Regions from separate parts of the Staphylococcus sp. TCBT05 genome, predicted to be linked through region 3. Evidence: riboswitches for the same ligand, from Rfam matches in the RefSeq annotation. Region 3 holds a riboswitch; each other region holds the start of a gene.
The links. Region 3 has a riboswitch for thiamine pyrophosphate ahead of ACY191_RS10920 (ECF transporter S component). Riboswitches for the same ligand answer to the same signal wherever they lie in the genome.
Positions count from the first base shown of each region.

Region 1: another riboswitch for thiamine pyrophosphate. It lies ahead of tenA (thiaminase II); the one in region 3 lies ahead of ACY191_RS10920 (ECF transporter S component).
Region 2: another riboswitch for thiamine pyrophosphate. It lies ahead of thiC (phosphomethylpyrimidine synthase ThiC); the one in region 3 lies ahead of ACY191_RS10920 (ECF transporter S component).

Region 1 is NZ_JBUQDQ010000040.1:65,892-71,872, forward strand. It holds gene fabZ (3-hydroxyacyl-ACP dehydratase FabZ) at 1-354, shown strand, start outside; gene ACY191_RS14060 (YwpF-like family protein) at 416-865, opposite strand; gene ACY191_RS14065 (single-stranded DNA-binding protein) at 1,056-1,475, shown strand; gene ACY191_RS14070 (transglycosylase family protein) at 1,930-2,613, shown strand; TPP riboswitch at 2,734-2,832, shown strand; gene tenA (thiaminase II) at 2,920-3,609, shown strand; gene thiD (bifunctional hydroxymethylpyrimidine kinase/phosphomethylpyrimidine kinase) at 3,602-4,423, shown strand; gene thiM (hydroxyethylthiazole kinase) at 4,416-5,204, shown strand; gene thiE (thiamine phosphate synthase) at 5,207-5,845, shown strand; gene yidC (membrane protein insertase YidC) at 5,933-5,981, shown strand, end outside.
Region 2 is NZ_JBUQDQ010000005.1:864,726-870,706, reverse strand. It holds gene srtA (class A sortase SrtA) at 1-228, opposite strand, end outside; gene ACY191_RS03860 (GNAT family N-acetyltransferase) at 521-1,030, shown strand; gene thiC (phosphomethylpyrimidine synthase ThiC) at 1,367-3,103, opposite strand; TPP riboswitch at 3,210-3,310, opposite strand; gene ACY191_RS03850 (phosphatase PAP2 family protein) at 3,459-4,361, opposite strand; gene ACY191_RS03845 (haloacid dehalogenase type II) at 4,730-5,407, opposite strand; gene ACY191_RS03840 (hypothetical protein) at 5,673-5,939, shown strand.
Region 3 is NZ_JBUQDQ010000038.1:805,680-811,660, reverse strand. It holds gene ACY191_RS10930 (energy-coupling factor transporter transmembrane component T family protein) at 53-859, opposite strand; gene ACY191_RS10925 (ABC transporter ATP-binding protein) at 852-2,267, opposite strand; gene ACY191_RS10920 (ECF transporter S component) at 2,280-2,855, opposite strand; TPP riboswitch at 2,945-3,046, opposite strand; gene graF (glycopeptide resistance-associated protein GraF) at 3,267-3,401, opposite strand; gene auxA (lipoteichoic acid stability factor AuxA) at 3,665-4,966, shown strand; gene ACY191_RS10905 (class I SAM-dependent rRNA methyltransferase) at 5,176-5,981, shown strand, end outside.

The DNA of each region.
Region 1 (5,981 bases), on a different contig from region 3:
GAAGAAGGGCAACGTTGCGTAGCGATAAAGCAAGTTTCAGGAAACGAACCATTTTTCCAAGGACATTTTCCAGAATATGCGGTAATGCCTGGTGTATTGATAACTGAGGCTTTGGCTCAAACAGGTGCAGTCGCAATGTTAAACAATGAAGCCAATAAAGGAAAGTTAGCTTTGTTTGCAGGTATCGATAAATGCAGATTTAAAAAGCAAGTAACTCCTGGAGACACTTTAAGATTAGAAGTGGAAATTACGAAGATGAAAGGGCCAATTGGTAAAGGTAATGCTAAAGCAACTGTAGATGGACAAGTTGCATGTAGCTGTGAACTAACATTTGCCCTACAAGATAGTAAATAATAAAAATAACCGTAAAAGTTTTATGTATGTAAATACTATAACTTTTACGGTTATTTTATTTTTATTCTTTTTCAAACTTTTCATCTTTTAATCGAGGTTTAGATTGCATCATTCTATTAAATGATTTCTTGAGTTCTTCTCCAGATAATCCTTCATCGATTAATTGTTCTAATAAGCTTTCAGCATAAACTTGTCTCAATGTATAAATATGACATTCAAAAACTACCGAAATCGACTGTGCTTGTTCCAATTTACTAATATGTTTTATCGTGGCATCAAACAATGCAGGATCATTGGCTGGACGTGTAATAACTACACGGATATCTAGTAGTGTTTCATCGTCCATATATTTTTTCATTGTTTCATAATGAAAATCTGAAATGACGATTTCAAGCAACCAGCCAGTGCCACTACTCTCTTTATTGATAATGACACCATCATCTAATTCGTATTCAGTTACACCACCATTTTCTGATACAATTTGAAATCGAACGGCTTTAAAGGTCTTCATCGTCTTCACATCCAATTATAATTTTTAAAATCTACGATATTTCTATTTATAGTAGTATTATAACGTAATTTTAATTGAGAAAGGTAATATTTATAAAAATGTGATGAATCTACTCTTAATATATTTATATAATTGTGTTTTGACTATAAAGACAGCTTTGCATATGATAAGGCTATGAAGGAGGTGACACATGATTAATAACATTGTCATTGTCGGTAGACTGACAAAGGACCCACAAATATATGAGAAGGAGGGAAAGAAATTAGCTACGTTCTGTGTAGCTGTTAATCGGAGTTACAAAGACAAAGATCAGAATACCATTTGTGATTATTTATATTGTAAAGCATTCGGTAAACTAGCTCATAATATTGAACACTATATCAACCAAGGTTCACTAGTCGGCGTTACTGGTAAGTTACAATCTAGTAAATATGAGAAAGAAGGTCAGACACATTTTGTATCTGAAATATTTGTCGAATCAATTAAGTTCATGTCTAAACGTGCTACGAAAGAAAGTACATCACTTTATGAAACTATCCCACTAGATGCGCAACAACATTTAACCGAACAATCTGAAATAGCAAACAATAAATTATTTGAAATTGTTTAATACATCCACTTTATAACAAATAATCCCTTTTATAATCCATTCAAATTAATATACATTTAATCCTACTATTCATTATACTTTTCAGGCTATTCTTCTCTAATGATTGAAATTGAGAAGGATAGCTTTTGTCATGTTGAAAATAAAGATAATCACATTCAAATAGAGTGTAATAACACACCAAAAAACACTGTTGTGACAGTTTTTATTGACTGAATAGTCAGATAAATTACAATAATATTACGCAGTTAATAACAATCACAAACGCTTAAAAGCTTTCATAGCAATCTAAAACAGTTTAAATTCAAAAAATATATAATTTTTTTGATGTAACTAGGATGTAAAAAAGACTGTTGTTTTTTTATTTCTCTGTAACCTACAGGTATGTTTTGAATGTTATAGTTGCTTTAGCAAATTAATCATAAAACTAATTACCTTATAGGAGGAATTTTTAGAAATGAAAAAGACAGTAATTGCATCAACATTAGCAGTAGGTTTAGGAGTAACAGGCGTTGCAGCAGGAAATTCAGCAGACGCTTCAGAACAAGGAGTTAATAAAGCTGAGTTAGCGCAATTAGCTCAATCAAATCCACAACAATTAAATGAATCTCCAGTACATGAAGGTTCATATAACTATAACTTTAACTTAAACGGTGTCAACTATAACTTTGAATCAAATGGTGAAACATGGTCATGGAGTTATGGCGAAGGCGCTTCAAATAATAATTCTGGTTCAACTGAAGTTGAACAACCACAACAACAAACAACTACACAAACTGAACAACCAGCTCAAGAAGCAGCACCACAAACTGAACAAACACAACAACCACAACAAGAAGCAACAACACAACAAGCTTCAACACAACAAAGTTCAAGTAGTGAAGAATCAACTGGTTCTTCAGTAAATGTAAATAGTCATTTACAACAAATCGCTCAACGTGAATCAGGCGGAGATTTAAAAGCTGTTAATCCTTCAACAGGTGCAGCAGGTAAATATCAATTCTTACAAAGCACTTGGGATTCAGTAGCTCCTGATGAGTACAAAGGCGTATCTCCAACAGAAGCTCCAGAATCAGTTCAAGACGCAGCAGCAGTTAAATTATATAATACAGCTGGTGCTTCACAATGGGTAACTGCATAATATATATGAAATAAGTTATTTTAAGCTCACTCCAGACTAGGGGTGAGCTTATTTTGTGAATTGGACTTTATTGCAATGTTATAAACATTTTGTTATGTTTAAATAAATATAAAGATTAAAAAATACTACTAGGGGAGCCAAATGGCTGAGATGAATAAATTCAGACCCTTACAACCTGATTTGGTTAGTACCAACGTAGGAAAGTAGTGCAATTTATAGTAGGTCATGTTTTGTTACGACTTCTATAGATTTACTACATTCCTATTGTTGGAATGTAGTTTTTTTTATTATAGGAGGACTTTGATTTTGTTATTTTCAGAAGAATTAAAAAAAGCAGCAGCACCTATTTTAAATGACATATATGATGAACCATTTATCCAAGACATGCTCCATGGAGAGTTGTCGTACGAGGCGACAAAATTTTATTTAAGAGCAGATGCGTCTTATTTGAAGGAATTTGCGAATATATATGCATTGTTGATACCAAAAATGCCTGAATTGACAGATGTTAAGTTCTTAGTTGAACAAATTCAATTTATAGTAGATGGTGAAGTTGAAGCACACGAAATTCTTGCGGATTATGTGCAAGCTCCATATGATGAAATCGTTAAAGAAAAGGTTTGGCCCCCAAGTGGAGACCATTATATAAAACATATGTATTATTATGCCTTTGCTAAAGAAAATGCAGCATATACAATAGCTGCTATGGCACCTTGCCCATATGTATATCAAGTGATTGCTAATAGAGCACTTCAAGATCCAGAATTAAATACAGATTCAATTTTAAAACAATGGTTTGACTTTTACAGTACTGAAATGGATGAATTGGTTAAAGTCTTTGATGATTTAATGAATAAATTAACAGCACATGTTAGTAAAGAAGAACGAAATGAAATTAAAGAATCATTTTTACAAAGTACGATACATGAAAAAAACTTTTTTGCAATGTCTTATAATCAAGAGGCATGGTCATTTGGAGGAGATAAAGATGAATAAACCTAAAATAGCTTTGACAATAGCAGGTACTGATCCTACAGGCGGAGCAGGTGTTATGGCTGACTTGAAATCATTTCATGCATGTGGTGTTTATGGTATGGCGACAATAACAAGTATTGTTGCTCAAAATACAAAGGGCGTACAACATATTCATAATTTAGAAACAGAATGGTTAAAAGAACAATTAGAAAGTGTCTTTGATGATGAATTGCCTCAAGCTATAAAGACAGGGATGATTGCATCTAAAGAAATGATGGAGTTAATTGCACAATATTTACAAGCATATCCAGAAATTCCATATGTCATAGATCCAGTGATGCTTGCAAAAAGTGGAGATGCCTTAATGGATGACGAAGCAAAAGCAGATTTACAGAATATCTTATTACCATATGCCACTGTTGCAACGCCAAATATCCCGGAAGCAGAGGAAATTGTTGGATTTAAGATTAATTCTGAAGCAGATATATATAAAGCAGGAAAGTTATTTATCGAAGAAATTGGAAGTAAAGGTGTTGTGATAAAAGGTGGACATTCTACAGATTTAACGACTGCTAAAGATTACTTGTTTACCACGGAAGACGTTTTTACGTTCGATTCACCTCGTTATGAAACAAAGCATACACATGGTACAGGTTGTACATTTTCAGCAGTTATTACAGCAGAATTAGCCAAAGGCAAATCAATTTATGCTGCTGTGCAAAAAGCTAAAAACTTTATAGCGTTAAGTATTAAACATACACCAGAAATCGGACAAGGTAGAGGACCAGTAAATCACTTTGCATATATGAAAGAAGTGGGGTTAGATGATGAATAATTTAGATAAGATAAAAACCATGCAGCCATTAATTATTTGTTATACCAATGACGTTGTTAAGCATTTTACTGCAAATGGCTTACTGAGTTTAGGGGCAAGTCCGGCAATGAGTGAAGCACCTGAAGAAGCGACAGAAATGTTATCCGTTGCACAAGCATTATTAATCAATATTGGCACAATTACTAAAGATAGAGCGAAAGATATGTTAGAAATTGCTAAAATTGCAAATAAAGTTGGTACACCTGTGATATTTGATCCAGTTGCAGTTGGTGCATCTGATTTTAGAAAACAGTTCTGTAAGCAATTTATAGAGGAAATTGATATCGCAGTCATTAAAGGTAATGCTTCTGAAGTACTAACACTAATCGATGATGAAACAACGATGAAAGGTACAGATAGTGATGTGAATTTAGATGCAATAGATATCGCACGTAAAGCACTTGATCAATTACAAACAGCGATTGTAATTACAGGTAAAGAAGATATTATAGCGCAGGATAACAAAGTGATTCAATTGTCAAATGGTTCTTCATTACTGACACGTATAACTGGTGCGGGTTGTTTATTAGGTGCTATTGTAGGGGCCTTTTTAACTGAAAAGGGAAAGGTACAAATACAGCAATTAGAAGAAGCGGTTGCTATTTATAATATTGCAGCTGAAGCAGCGGAACAACTGGCAGGTCATCAAGGACCGGCATCATTTATGACAGCATTACTAGACGCGTTATATCATATTTCATATGATGATTATTTAAAATCAAATCGTAGAACAGAGGTATAAGGATGTTTGATAAACAACAATTAAAATTATATTTTATATGTGGGACACAAGATATTCCGGAAGCAACTACGATTCAACATGTATTAAAAGAAGCTTTAAGTGCCGGTATAACGATGTTCCAATTTAGAGAAAAGGGTGCTACAGCTTTAAGAGGGAATGATAAAGAAAAACTTGCAATAGAGTTATTAGAATTATGTCGTGCTTACAATGTACCATTTATAGTTAATGATGATATTGAACTAGCTCGTAAAATCGATGCGGATGGTGTACATGTTGGACAAGATGATCAGTCAGTTAATGTATTTGCAACTCAGTTTCAAGATAAAATTATTGGTTTGAGCATAAGTGATGAAGATGAGTATCAACAATCTGACCTTACACATGTTGATTATATTGGTGTTGGTCCGATGTATCAAACTTCATCTAAAAAGGATGCTAATGCACCGGTAGGTCCTTCAATGATACCAACTTTACGTGCACATGTTGGAGATTTACCAATTGTGGCAATAGGTGGTATACAAATAGATAATACAAATACAATTATGCAGCATGGCGCAGATGGCGTTTCAGTGATTTCTGCTATTGCTCAAAGTAGTTCAGTTTCAAATACTGTTCGACAATTTTTACAAACTGTTGAATAATATATAAAATTCACTGTTTTTGATTTCTACTTCTCTTTGAGTATGATAAAATAAATTCTATGTGAATAAATCATTAGAGGTGGAAAAATGAAGAAGAAAGCACTACTACCTTTGCTTTTAGGTGTAATGGTCTTTT
Region 2 (5,981 bases), on a different contig from region 3:
CCCTGGAAATACTGGCGCTTTAATTTTAGCATCAGGCACTTCAATATAGCCTACCATTTTAGATTTATCTTTGGGAATCTCACCAGAAAATTGTTGTTTTTTATCGTATTCCGTTATTTTATCTTCATCGGCTTTCTTTGTTAAATAATTATCAATATGAGGCTTAGCTAAAAAGTAAATTGCAATTAAAATAAAAATGACACCAACTATCCTTAGTAGCTTATTCATTTCTTTTATACTCCTTTAATGTTAGCACTTATATTTCAGAATATAAGTATAGCACAATACATTTAGAATTGGACTAGTCCATATGTTATTTCGCATTCCAAATATTTAAATAAATGAGGAGAATTTTTACAACAATACATTGCAGAACTTAATAATTAAGTGTTAAATAGTATTAAATCACTCATCGTAAATATCTTGGTTTAACTAAGTGTTTCATATTAATTATGAATGCCATACTTTTATAACTGTGATAGTGATTTCTAATTTACTTTAATATAAGGTGGGATGCGCTATGATACGTCATGCTAAGCAATCAGATTTACCGAATATACTAGAAATATACAACGATGCGATCTTGAATACTACCGCTGTTTATACTTATAAACCTCAAACTTTGGCATCACGTGAAACTTGGTTTGAAAATAAACTTAATAAACAAGAGCCTGTTCTTGTATACGATGAAAGAGGTGAAGCGATAGCCTTCGCTACTTATGGTACATTTAGAGATTGGCCCGCTTATCAATATTCTATTGAACACTCTATTTATGTAAATAAACATCATAGAGGAAAAGGGATTGCATCACAATTGCTGGCTGAAATCATCCAAACTGCTCGTAATAATGGCTATAGAACACTTGTTGCAGGCATTGACGCTACGAATGATTATAGTATTTACTTGCATAAAAAATTTAAATTCAAACATTCTGGAACCATTCAAAATGTAGGTTATAAATTTGATAAATGGTTAGATTTAGCATTCTATCAATTAGATTTAAATCCTTCTCAAAGTACGAAACATTAATTTGTGCTATATACATTCAGACTTTTAGCTAGAAGATTTACTTTACAATATTTATATTATTATCTCACTTTCCTAAGATGCCGTCTCAGCCTCGGCCTTCAACTGACACTGCTTCCTTAGGAGTCTCGACCTAATACTTCTCAATATTTTATACCGCTATTATTATATAATTTATAATGCGCTGTGGTTATATTTGAGTAAAGCTCATTTTCTTTTGGGATCATAAAAAGCTCCCTTCAAAGTTTACGTTTTTCAGTAACTACTTTAAAGGGAGCATCACTTCATAGCATAGTTCTCTTATTTTAAGAATGGGAATTTTCGCCCAAAACTCTATCTCTAACGGTAAATCCTACTACCTTTTGAAACAAATTCTTCAGACTTTTGTTTCAATCCTTCTTCTTTTAAATCATTGTGCTTTCTTAAATCGTGAGAGATACGCATCGAACAGAATTTAGGCCCACACATACTGCAGAAATGGGCAACCTTTGCTGCTTCAGCAGGTAGTGTTTCATCATGATATGAACGTGCCTTATCAGGATCTAGCGACAGATTAAATTGATCGTACCATCTAAATTCAAATCGTGCTCTACTAATTTCATCATCTCTTTGTTGTGCTCCTTTGACACCTTTTGCCAAGTCAGCTGCATGTGCTGCAATCTTATACGTGACAACACCTTCTCTCACATCGTCTTTATTAGGTAATCCCAGATGCTCTTTTGGAGTAACATAACAAAGCATTGCTGTACCATAACTAGCAATTTGGGCTGCCCCGATTGCAGACGTAATATGGTCATAGGCTGGTGCAATATCTGTTGTTAATGGACCTAATGTGTAAAAAGGCGCTTCTTGACAATGGAAATCAGCTAAGTCTTGATTTTCCTTTATTTTATGCATCGGAACATGTCCTGGCCCTTCAATCATCACTTGTACGTCATATTCCCAAGCTATTGCAGTTAATTCCCCTAATGTCTTTAATTCCAGAATTTGGCTCTCATCATTTGCATCATATATTGACCCGGGTCTTAATCCATCTCCAAGAGAAATTGCAATATCATAACGGCTCATTATTTCACAAATTTCTTCAAAATGTGTATATAAAAAGCTTTCTTCATGATGCGCTAAACACCATTGTGCCATGATAGATCCACCTCTTGAAACAATACCAGTTAATCTATCCACTGTTGTCGGGACATAACGTAATAATACGCCTGCGTGTATCGTGAAGTAGTCAACGCCTTGTTCTGCTTGTTCAATTAAAGTATCGCGATAAATTTCCCAAGTTAAGTCCTTAGCAGAACCATCTACCTTTTCTAATGCTTGATAGATAGGCACAGTGCCAACAGGAACAGGTGAATTTCTCAATAGATATTCTCTCGTAGCATGGATATTTTTACCAGTAGATAAATCCATAATCGTATCTGCCCCCCAATGAATGCCCCAAACCAACTTTTCTATTTCAGCTTCTATAGAAGAACTGACTGCCGAATTACCAATATTAGCATTTATTTTCACTTGAAAGTTTTTACCTATAATCATTGGTTCTGATTCAGGGTGATTGACATTATTAGGAATAATCGCACGTCCTCGTGCAATTTCTGAACGCACATATTCAGGTGAGACATCTTCTCGTTTAGCTACAAATTTCATTTCTTTCGTGATAATACCTTGTTTCGCATAATGCATTTGTGTAACATTTTGTCCTGTTTTTGCCTTTTTCGGTTGATATTTAAATGGTGTCTCGACAAATTTTTTATGATTATTAGATTTAAATCCGTTATCCAGTGAGACAATTTTCCTACCTTCATATTCCAATGTATCATTTCTATCTTCTATCCATGGTGTTCTTAATTTGGGTATACCTTTTTGCACGTCAACTGTATAACTAGTATCATGATATGGTCCTGCAGTGTCATAGACTAACACCGGTTTGTTAACCGTTGTTCCTTCTTCTGTTACTGTTGGTGAAAGTTGTATCTCTCTAAATGGAACTTGAATATCTGGATCTTCTCCACTCACCCAAATCCTTTGACTTGATGGAAATTGCTTTTTTAATTCTATTTTTTCTTGTTTCATAAAAAAAACTCCTTAGCATTTTATTATTGCTAGGAGACCTGGTCGAAAATCACATATTTAGTGAAGCGACAGTAAATAAAAGTCTACTCTATAGACTTTCCATTTATACTGTACTTTTCTGCTTCCCTACGCTGGTACTAACCAGATCAGGTTCAAAGGGTTGAGACTAATGTCTCTTTCAGCTAACAAGCACCCCTAGCAATTCTTATTAAATTCTAAATTAAACTTAACACTAATAAAAAATAATTACAAATAAATTTGAAAATTAATATAAACATAATCTAGTACAATAAAAACCTAGGATTCTGTTTAACAAATAGAATCCTAGGTACTTATATTAATGTTCTGTTCTATTTTAATGTAAGTGTTTTGCATTCCATTTATAAATCATATAATCTGCTGCTATCATCAATAAAGTAATTAATGTAAAGGCCATGGTTACATCGCCTAAGAAATGTGCACCAATACGCAAACGACTCACACACATGATAATAGTAAACATAAATGCAATAATAAACATACGCTTTTGGGCAACACGTGTTTTAAAGTAAAATGCCCAAAACATTAAATAAGCCGCATCAGTTGTATGACCAGATGGAAATGAACTGTGACCAGTATTACCATTGATTGTAAGCCAATTTGTAAAATGTGCGCCGTCATGACCAATTTCATAAGGTCTTGCTCGCCCCCATAATTCCTTCAAACTATCAATCGTTTCTAATCCTACTAATAATACAAAAAAGCTAACAAATGCAACGCGAACTAATCTTTCTATCTCTGTTTGAGTAACTTGTTGTAACCAAAATTTTGTAACAAATAATGTAATTAACATAAGTAAAATGAATGTGATTAAGAAACTTAGCCCCATTGGTAATGCATTACTGGTATCACCTTCATTACTAGCCACACCTAATGGCTTATGTCGTTCAATATTGTCCATTGTTGCAAAGATATATTTAAATGTTTCAGATACCAAAGTATTAGTTTTTATCAAAGTATAAATAAAAGATAAAAATAAAATGATATATTTAATCAATTTACTTTCAAACTTTGAAAACACATAAAAATTCAAAATAATCATTGAAAGAATCAAAATAACAGTTGGCGGAAAAAGACCTAAATCTTGAAATACTGTCCCAAAGATTGAATTTTGATTCATAAAATGTTTAGATACTGGCAAATCAATAAATAAAGCGAGTACTAAAATAATGCAAAATACAGGTAATGCAATTGCTGTGAACCTTTTTGAAATAACCATGATGCCCTCCTAATTAATATCTTTTAATAATAATTTTAATAACTATTTTATTATTCATGAATTTTATTACTGCTTAACCATACCCATTTTATGCTTATGTATGTTTGAATTAACTAAAATTTTCATGATCTTTGTAGAGATAACTGCAATCTTTTTATATTATTGGAAGCCTAAATTCCATAATGAAATTCTAAATGTGACATAACTGTTAGGTCACAATATCATTTATTCATGATATATTATTTGTGTAGCGAATATAGTTTTTTTAATTTTAAAGTTCTCCTTATTTTTATAAGCATATTTAGCTTCGCTAAATATAAAAAAAGCAGTAAATTCATGTCGACTTAAACATGAATTTTACTGCTTTTTTATTTATGATTTAACTCTAGCCATTTCACCATTTCGCTTACATTACTTACCGTTATCGTTGGTGTTGGACCGTTTACATCAAACTTTTTATTTGTTCGATTTACCCAAGCTGTATCAAATCCAAAGTTACTAGCACCAGTAATATCCCATGAGTTTGAAGAGACAAATAATATATCTTCTCTATTCATATGATAATACTCTAATACAAGTGCATAACTTGCAGCACTCGGTTTATATTGTTTAATTTCATTAACACTAATAAGTGTGTCGATATAACCACCTAGTTCTGAATTATCTATGAGTGGCATTAACATATTATCATTACCATTTGATAGTATACCTACATCAATATTTTTATCTCTTAAATTGGCTAATGATTTAGGTATCTCCTTGTAATAATTTAAATTAAAAAACGCTTCAAACAATCTATTAATATCTTCTCTATTATATTGAATATCATAAACATTTAAAGTATGTCGTAGTGAGTCTTTCGTCAATTCATCAAAAGGGATATATCTTTGCATAACCTGCCTCATAAACATATGTCTTAATTGAGTCTTTTGCCATAACTTAGTAATCTTTGTTGCAGTATCTTCATCAAACTCAATCATTTCATTTTTTAATGAATCCATATCAAACAAAGTACCATACACATCAAAAATAATAGCCTTATACATACTTTCCCTCCTCTGCAACTCCATAAAAATGAAACTTACTTATTATTTTACACAATAAACACACATTCAAAACAATTTAGAATTAAATTTGTTTACGAATCTTGTAATTTTAGTTAATTTATTATCAATAAATATTATATTTGTTCGACAACCACTCTGTATACCACCTAATTATTGATTGTAAATTTTATGTAAATTATATTAAACCAAGCTTTAAATCATTGATTAGTTGGCAATATAAAAGTAAGAGAGGAGGCTGGTTGTTATGAGAAAAATATTTTTCGTCGATTTGTTTAACCTCTTTATTATTACGCTCGGATACATGACGCTTATCTCATTAACGCTACTTGCATTTGATCTTTTTGAAATTAAAACAACCGGTTCAGTATTTTTAGAAGGCTTAAGTTCTATTACAATTTTTAAAATTTATAGCAATTCCATCTTCAATGGTCTATTTACTCTATTCTTAGTCATTACGATTATTTTATTTCTTTACAAAGCATATGATCTATATAGAAAAGACAGCAAATAAATCTTATTATAAGTTTTCTCATTCGTTTAATCTGACAATTCG
Region 3 (5,981 bases):
TTAGTATGATACGGTATTTAATATTGGTTAAATTGAAATGAAAATTTTGAGATTAATAAATATTTGTTATTCGAATATCTTGAATACCAGTAATTGGTAATAATACTGATAAAAAATAAGCGCAAACTGCAATTAGGATAATTATTATGACAAAGAGAATATCTTTATAAGAAAACGGGGCGTAATAATAGTAAGTACGTTTTCCGTCTTTAAAGCCCTTTTTCTCCATGGCAACTGATAGTTGATGTGCTTTTCGAATATTTTGACTTAATAATGGGATAATTAAATGTTTCATCCGTTTTAAACCACTGTAATTGCTTCGGTCTATCATTTGATAGCGCATCTTCACTGATTTTCTTAGCTCGATTAAAGAGCTAAACATAAGCGGAACCATACGAATTGCAGCCATAAATGCATAGGCAACTTTAGGTTTGACCTTTAAATGTTGCATGAGACTGTAAAAAATCATAACAATTTGTGAAGTGAAAGCAATAAGAATACCGAAAAATGCAACAGTTGAAGTACGCATTGCCAAATGCAACCCTCTATATAAACTTTCAGTTGTGATATGAATGAAACCTAGTTTAAACAGTGTATGTGTACCATCACCATAGAAAATCATAAATAAGGCGGAAATGATACTAAAGATGACTGTGAAAAATACAAAAGGTAACGTGATCTTAAATTTTATACCGTTAAATATGAGCATAAATATTAAGATTAATGACATAAAGTAAACCATATAATCAAATTCATGTATTAATATAACGAAGAAAAATAACAATACACCAAGTAATAACTTCGTGATGATATTAACATCGTCTACGAAGGACTGTTTCTTCTTCCATTGATCAAACATTAATATCACCTATTTCTTCTATTAAGAATTGATTTTCAACATTAAACTTTCGAGTAGCATATCGTGAGATTATCTCGTTATCATGTGTGACCATTATAATTGTTTGGCCCGATTGAACACGCTTTTGGAATAGTTTAATTAAATTAAATGTATTATGGCTATCTAGTCCAAATGTAGGTTCATCTAACAAGATGAATCTTGAAGATGAACTTAGCGCTATTGCTACACTTAAGCGTCTTTTCTGACCAATAGAAAGTTCGAAAGGGTGCTGCGTTTGTACAGAATTGAGTTGTAATGTTGTTAACATATTTTCAGTTTCTTGTTTGGCTTGTTCAACCGTGTTTTGTTTATTTTTAAATTGAATATAAATTTCATCATATACTGAGTTTGTAATAAATTGAGATTCAGGATTCTGATAAACTAAGTACATGTGTTGCGCAGCTTGCTTAATTTTTGTGATTTTTTTGTTATCTATGAATAAGTCACCTGAATATTTCAGGAGTTGCATCATCGATTCGAGTAATGTCGTTTTACCCGTTCCATTACGTCCTGTTATGGTAATCCATTCACCTGATTTAATTGATAATTCAGGGATTTGTAATAACCGTCTTTTTCCACGTTGTATCGTAATATCTTGGAAATTTACAACGCTCTGAGTTGTAAAGTGCTGTGAGTGTTTATTTAAAGGCTTTGGTGCGTAATCCCATGCATGTGGATGCCAGACACCATATTCGGATAATAGTGACTCATAGTGCTTTAAAATGATTTCAGGTGTCTCATCGGCAATGATTTCACCATCATAATTGAAGAGTATGACACGATCAATGTGTTGCCATATATGCGCTACTTTATGTTCGACAATAATCACTGTTTTGTTATCCCATATTTGTTTGATTTTTTGCCATAAATCTTCAGTGGCATAAACATCCAACATTGCTGTAGGTTCATCTAAGAAAAGTGTGTTTGTTTCTTGTAAAATAGTCTCGGCTATCGCTAGTTTTTGTTTCATACCACCACTCAATTGATTGATGTATTGATTTTTATCAACGTCTAAATCAACTGCAGCCAAAGCATTGTCGATACGTTCATCCATTTCTTCTCTAGGAACTTGTAAATTTTCCATTACAAATGCCAATTCTTCATATACTTTAGGCATACAAAATTGTGTATCTGGATCTTGGAAAATGACCCCACAATCTTTGTCTATATGAAGGTCGTCATATTTCATTGGAAGGTCTACTAATTCTGGTACAATACCACTTAACACATTGAGTAAAGTACTTTTACCTGAACCAGATGGCCCAAGTAAAAGTACCTTTTCTTTACTATTTATATTTAAGTTTAAATTATTGAATATTTTTTTATCTGCATTTGGATATTTTAATCGTAAATTTTTTATGGATATCAATATTGTGACTCCTTATAGATTGTCGTAGTCATGTTTCGTAGCTGGTCTAAATAATTTTGTAACACCAGTTTGGTCGAGGGCTCTGACGATATAATAGGAAAGGAGTCCAGCTACAACAATTCCACTAATTACTCTACAACCTATATATAAAGCTAAGTTCCAACCTGCAATCTCTCCTAAATAACCATATGCAAAATCAATTGGTAGCGTTGCAATTGCAGTTAAGAATCCTGCTAACATTGCTACCATTGCACTACGTGATTTATATCTAAAAATTAAAAAGATAATTTCACAGGCTAAGCCTTGAACTAATGCATAAATCATTGTAGCAATGTCGAAACGTCCCATAATAATTGTTTCTCCTGCACCTGCAGCAAATTCAGCAAGTAAGGCAATACCTGCCTTTGGAATGATGAGATAAGCAACTACGGCCGCCATAAACCAAGCGCCATACGTTAATTCTTCAAGATGCAAACCTGTAATTTGAACTGCCTTATAAACAAAGTTCCAGAGATTATAAATCACTGCAAATACCACTGCAATCAATACAGTAACAAGTATTTCAGATAGTTTTAAACCTTTTGACATAATACTTTCCTCCCAAATAAAAAAACGCACAACCTTCTAGAAAAAGTGCGCGCTTAGATATTGGCATACAGATACTCAAATAAATTATTCAGTATCGCAATACACTTTCCTACGCTAGTTTAATCTAGATCAGGTTCAAAGGGTTTGAGGGTATACCTCATCTCAGTCACAAAACACCCCTAGTGCGAATGTTATATTTAAATTTAATTATAATGTATGACTTTTTCAATATTATGTCAAGGTTACTTTTTTAATAAAAGGGTAAATAACAAGTTAATAAATCGTATGAATTGGTGTTTGTATAGCTGAAGTTTTGGTGTTAAATAGGGTTGATAGACATATAAATAGGGTGATGCATAAAGCATCACCCTAAATCTTTATAATGTTTGACATTATAAACGTTTATTTAAATTAATCCAATGTGTCTTGAATATTCTTTTTAGTTTCCTCTACATCATCTGATGATGACTCTTTTTGTTCTTTTAATTTTTCTTCTGCTTCTTTTGCTTGTTCAGCAGCTTTTTTGTTTAATTCTTCTTTACTCATATGTGACACTCCTTATTGATGTTTGATTATATAGATGGTATACCACATAATATTAACTATAAACATAGCTTGATTGTGCTGTGTTTTACATTAAATTTTAAAACAAAAAATAAAATTAACGAATTTAATGAAATAATTGTTTAATATCATTAGTAATGTGGAATTTTGACAATACAACTAATCTATCATACTAAAGACTTATTTATTAGATTATTAAAGACAAGAACTAAATGTTCATATATAATAACTTTGAGGTGAATGGTATGTCTTTTATAAAGAAACACGCCGAGATACTATATAGCTATATCATAGGCATCGTTTCGCTTTTCACAGGTCTCATCATTTTGGTTAATTTACCTTTAATTCATAAATTGAATGGTAAAGGTAAACCAGAGTTACATATCCATAATGTATGGGATTTTATTAATGCTTTTTTCAGTGAAATAATTAGGGTGATGAGTAACTATATAGGGAACTTCCCAATAGTAAGCGCCATAATCATTATTTTATTTGGTGTCGTTGTCCTATTATTAGGTATGACACTGTATAGAACGACAGGTTATGACTATGATATTTCAATCTTCTTTTTAGTTATTGGAATTTTATTTTTCTTAATTACACTAATTTTAATGACGCAAGTTTATAGTTTCTTTGCTATTATTTTTGTCATTCCTTTTGCTGTGCATATTGGTTACATTGTGTATAAGGATGAGTTAAATAAGCATCATAGAAAGTACCATTATTTATGGATTATTTTCACATATGGTATTAGTTATTTATTAACGCAAATCGTGCTTTATGGCAGAATTGATAGTGACGAGATTGTCCCAGTTGATATTCTTAGTGTTAACACATTTTTCTTAATAATGTGGTTGTTAGGTCAAATGGCAATTTGGAACTTCTTATTCTTGAGAAGATCACTGCCTTTAACTAAAGAGGAATTGGGTGAGGAAGCCCCAGAGCTTTCTAGAGCTAGTAAAGACTCGGTATCAAATCAAACTAAAGAACATTGGAAAAATTTACAAGACAAAACTACAGAATTTACACGTAAAACAAGAAGAAGTGTGGATATTCAAAAGGCTAGAGAAAAGAAAGATAAGTTTATCGAAAAATGGAAGAATAAAATTGATATTCAAGAGGATGATGTTCCAAATTGGATGAAGAAACCAAAATGGTTAAAGCGCGCATATGTAGAACTTATATGTGGTGCGGTATTACTATTCTTTACATTAATTGAATTCAATAATAGAAATTCATTATTTGTGTCAGGAGACTGGGAAATTTCACAGACGCAATATGTAATTGAATGGGTAACATTGTTCTTACTAATGATTATTATTATTGTATATATTTTAACGACACTTACAAATTTCTTACGCGGCAGATTCTATTATCTTCAATTGTTTATGGTAAGCATATTATTCTTTAAATTGTTAACAGAATTTGTAAATATTATGGTTCATGGATTGTTATTATCAATATTCATTACACCGATTTTATTTATCATGTTAATAGCAGTCATTGTTGCGTTTACGATTAAGTTACGACAACCTGCAAATGATTAAAGTATGATGTGAGTAGACGTTACCTATCTTCCTATATGATTTAGGAAGGTAGGTTTTTTTATGTATTTAAGTAAAGTTGAGTAACGGTATCTGACATTACTAAAAAGTACTGATATAATTAGATTTTTAATGTAACACTGTATATGAAATGATAGAATAGATAAGCAAATTAAAATCATACTAAATAGTAGAAAGGCTGTCATAATATTATGAAAACTGCCACATTAAATAAAGGAAAAGAAACAAAATATTTAAATCAATATCCATTAGTCGAAGCGGATGATATATATGATCATGACCATTTGAAAGAAGGGGATTTATTTTATATCGTTAACGATCAAGGTATTTATATTGCTACAGCATATGTAGGAAGACAACATAAGGGACTTGGTTGGGTATTAAGTTATGAGCAAGACGAAGAAATTAATATACCATTTTTTGAAAGATTGTTTGAACTAGCAAAAGAAGAAAGAACTTATTTCTATAATATAGACGGTACAAATGCTTTTAGATTATTTAATGGTGAAGGTGATGGCATAGGTGGATTGACAATAGATAACTATAATGGTCATCTATTAATTCAATGGTATTCTAAAGGCATTTATAAATTCAGGTATCAAATATTAGAAGCATTAAAAACAGTGTTTGATTATACTTCTATTTTTGAAAAAATGCGTTTCAAAGATGCTGAGATTATAGGTGGTTTTGTAGAAGGAGTAGCTCCAGAATTCCCAATTGTAATCGAAGAAAACTTTACTTTTTATAATATAGATTTAGATGATGGTCCAATGACTGGAATATTTTTAGATCAAAAAGAAGTAAGAAAAAAATTAAAAGAGCACTATTCTGATAATCGCAACATTCTTAATGTGTTTAGTTATACGGGAGCATTTTCAGTTGTTGCGGCAGACAATGCCAAAAATACGACAAGTGTAGATTTAGCCAATCGTTCTAGACCTTTAACTGAAGAGAACTTTGGTTTGAATGGCATTGATCCTAAATCACAATATATTTA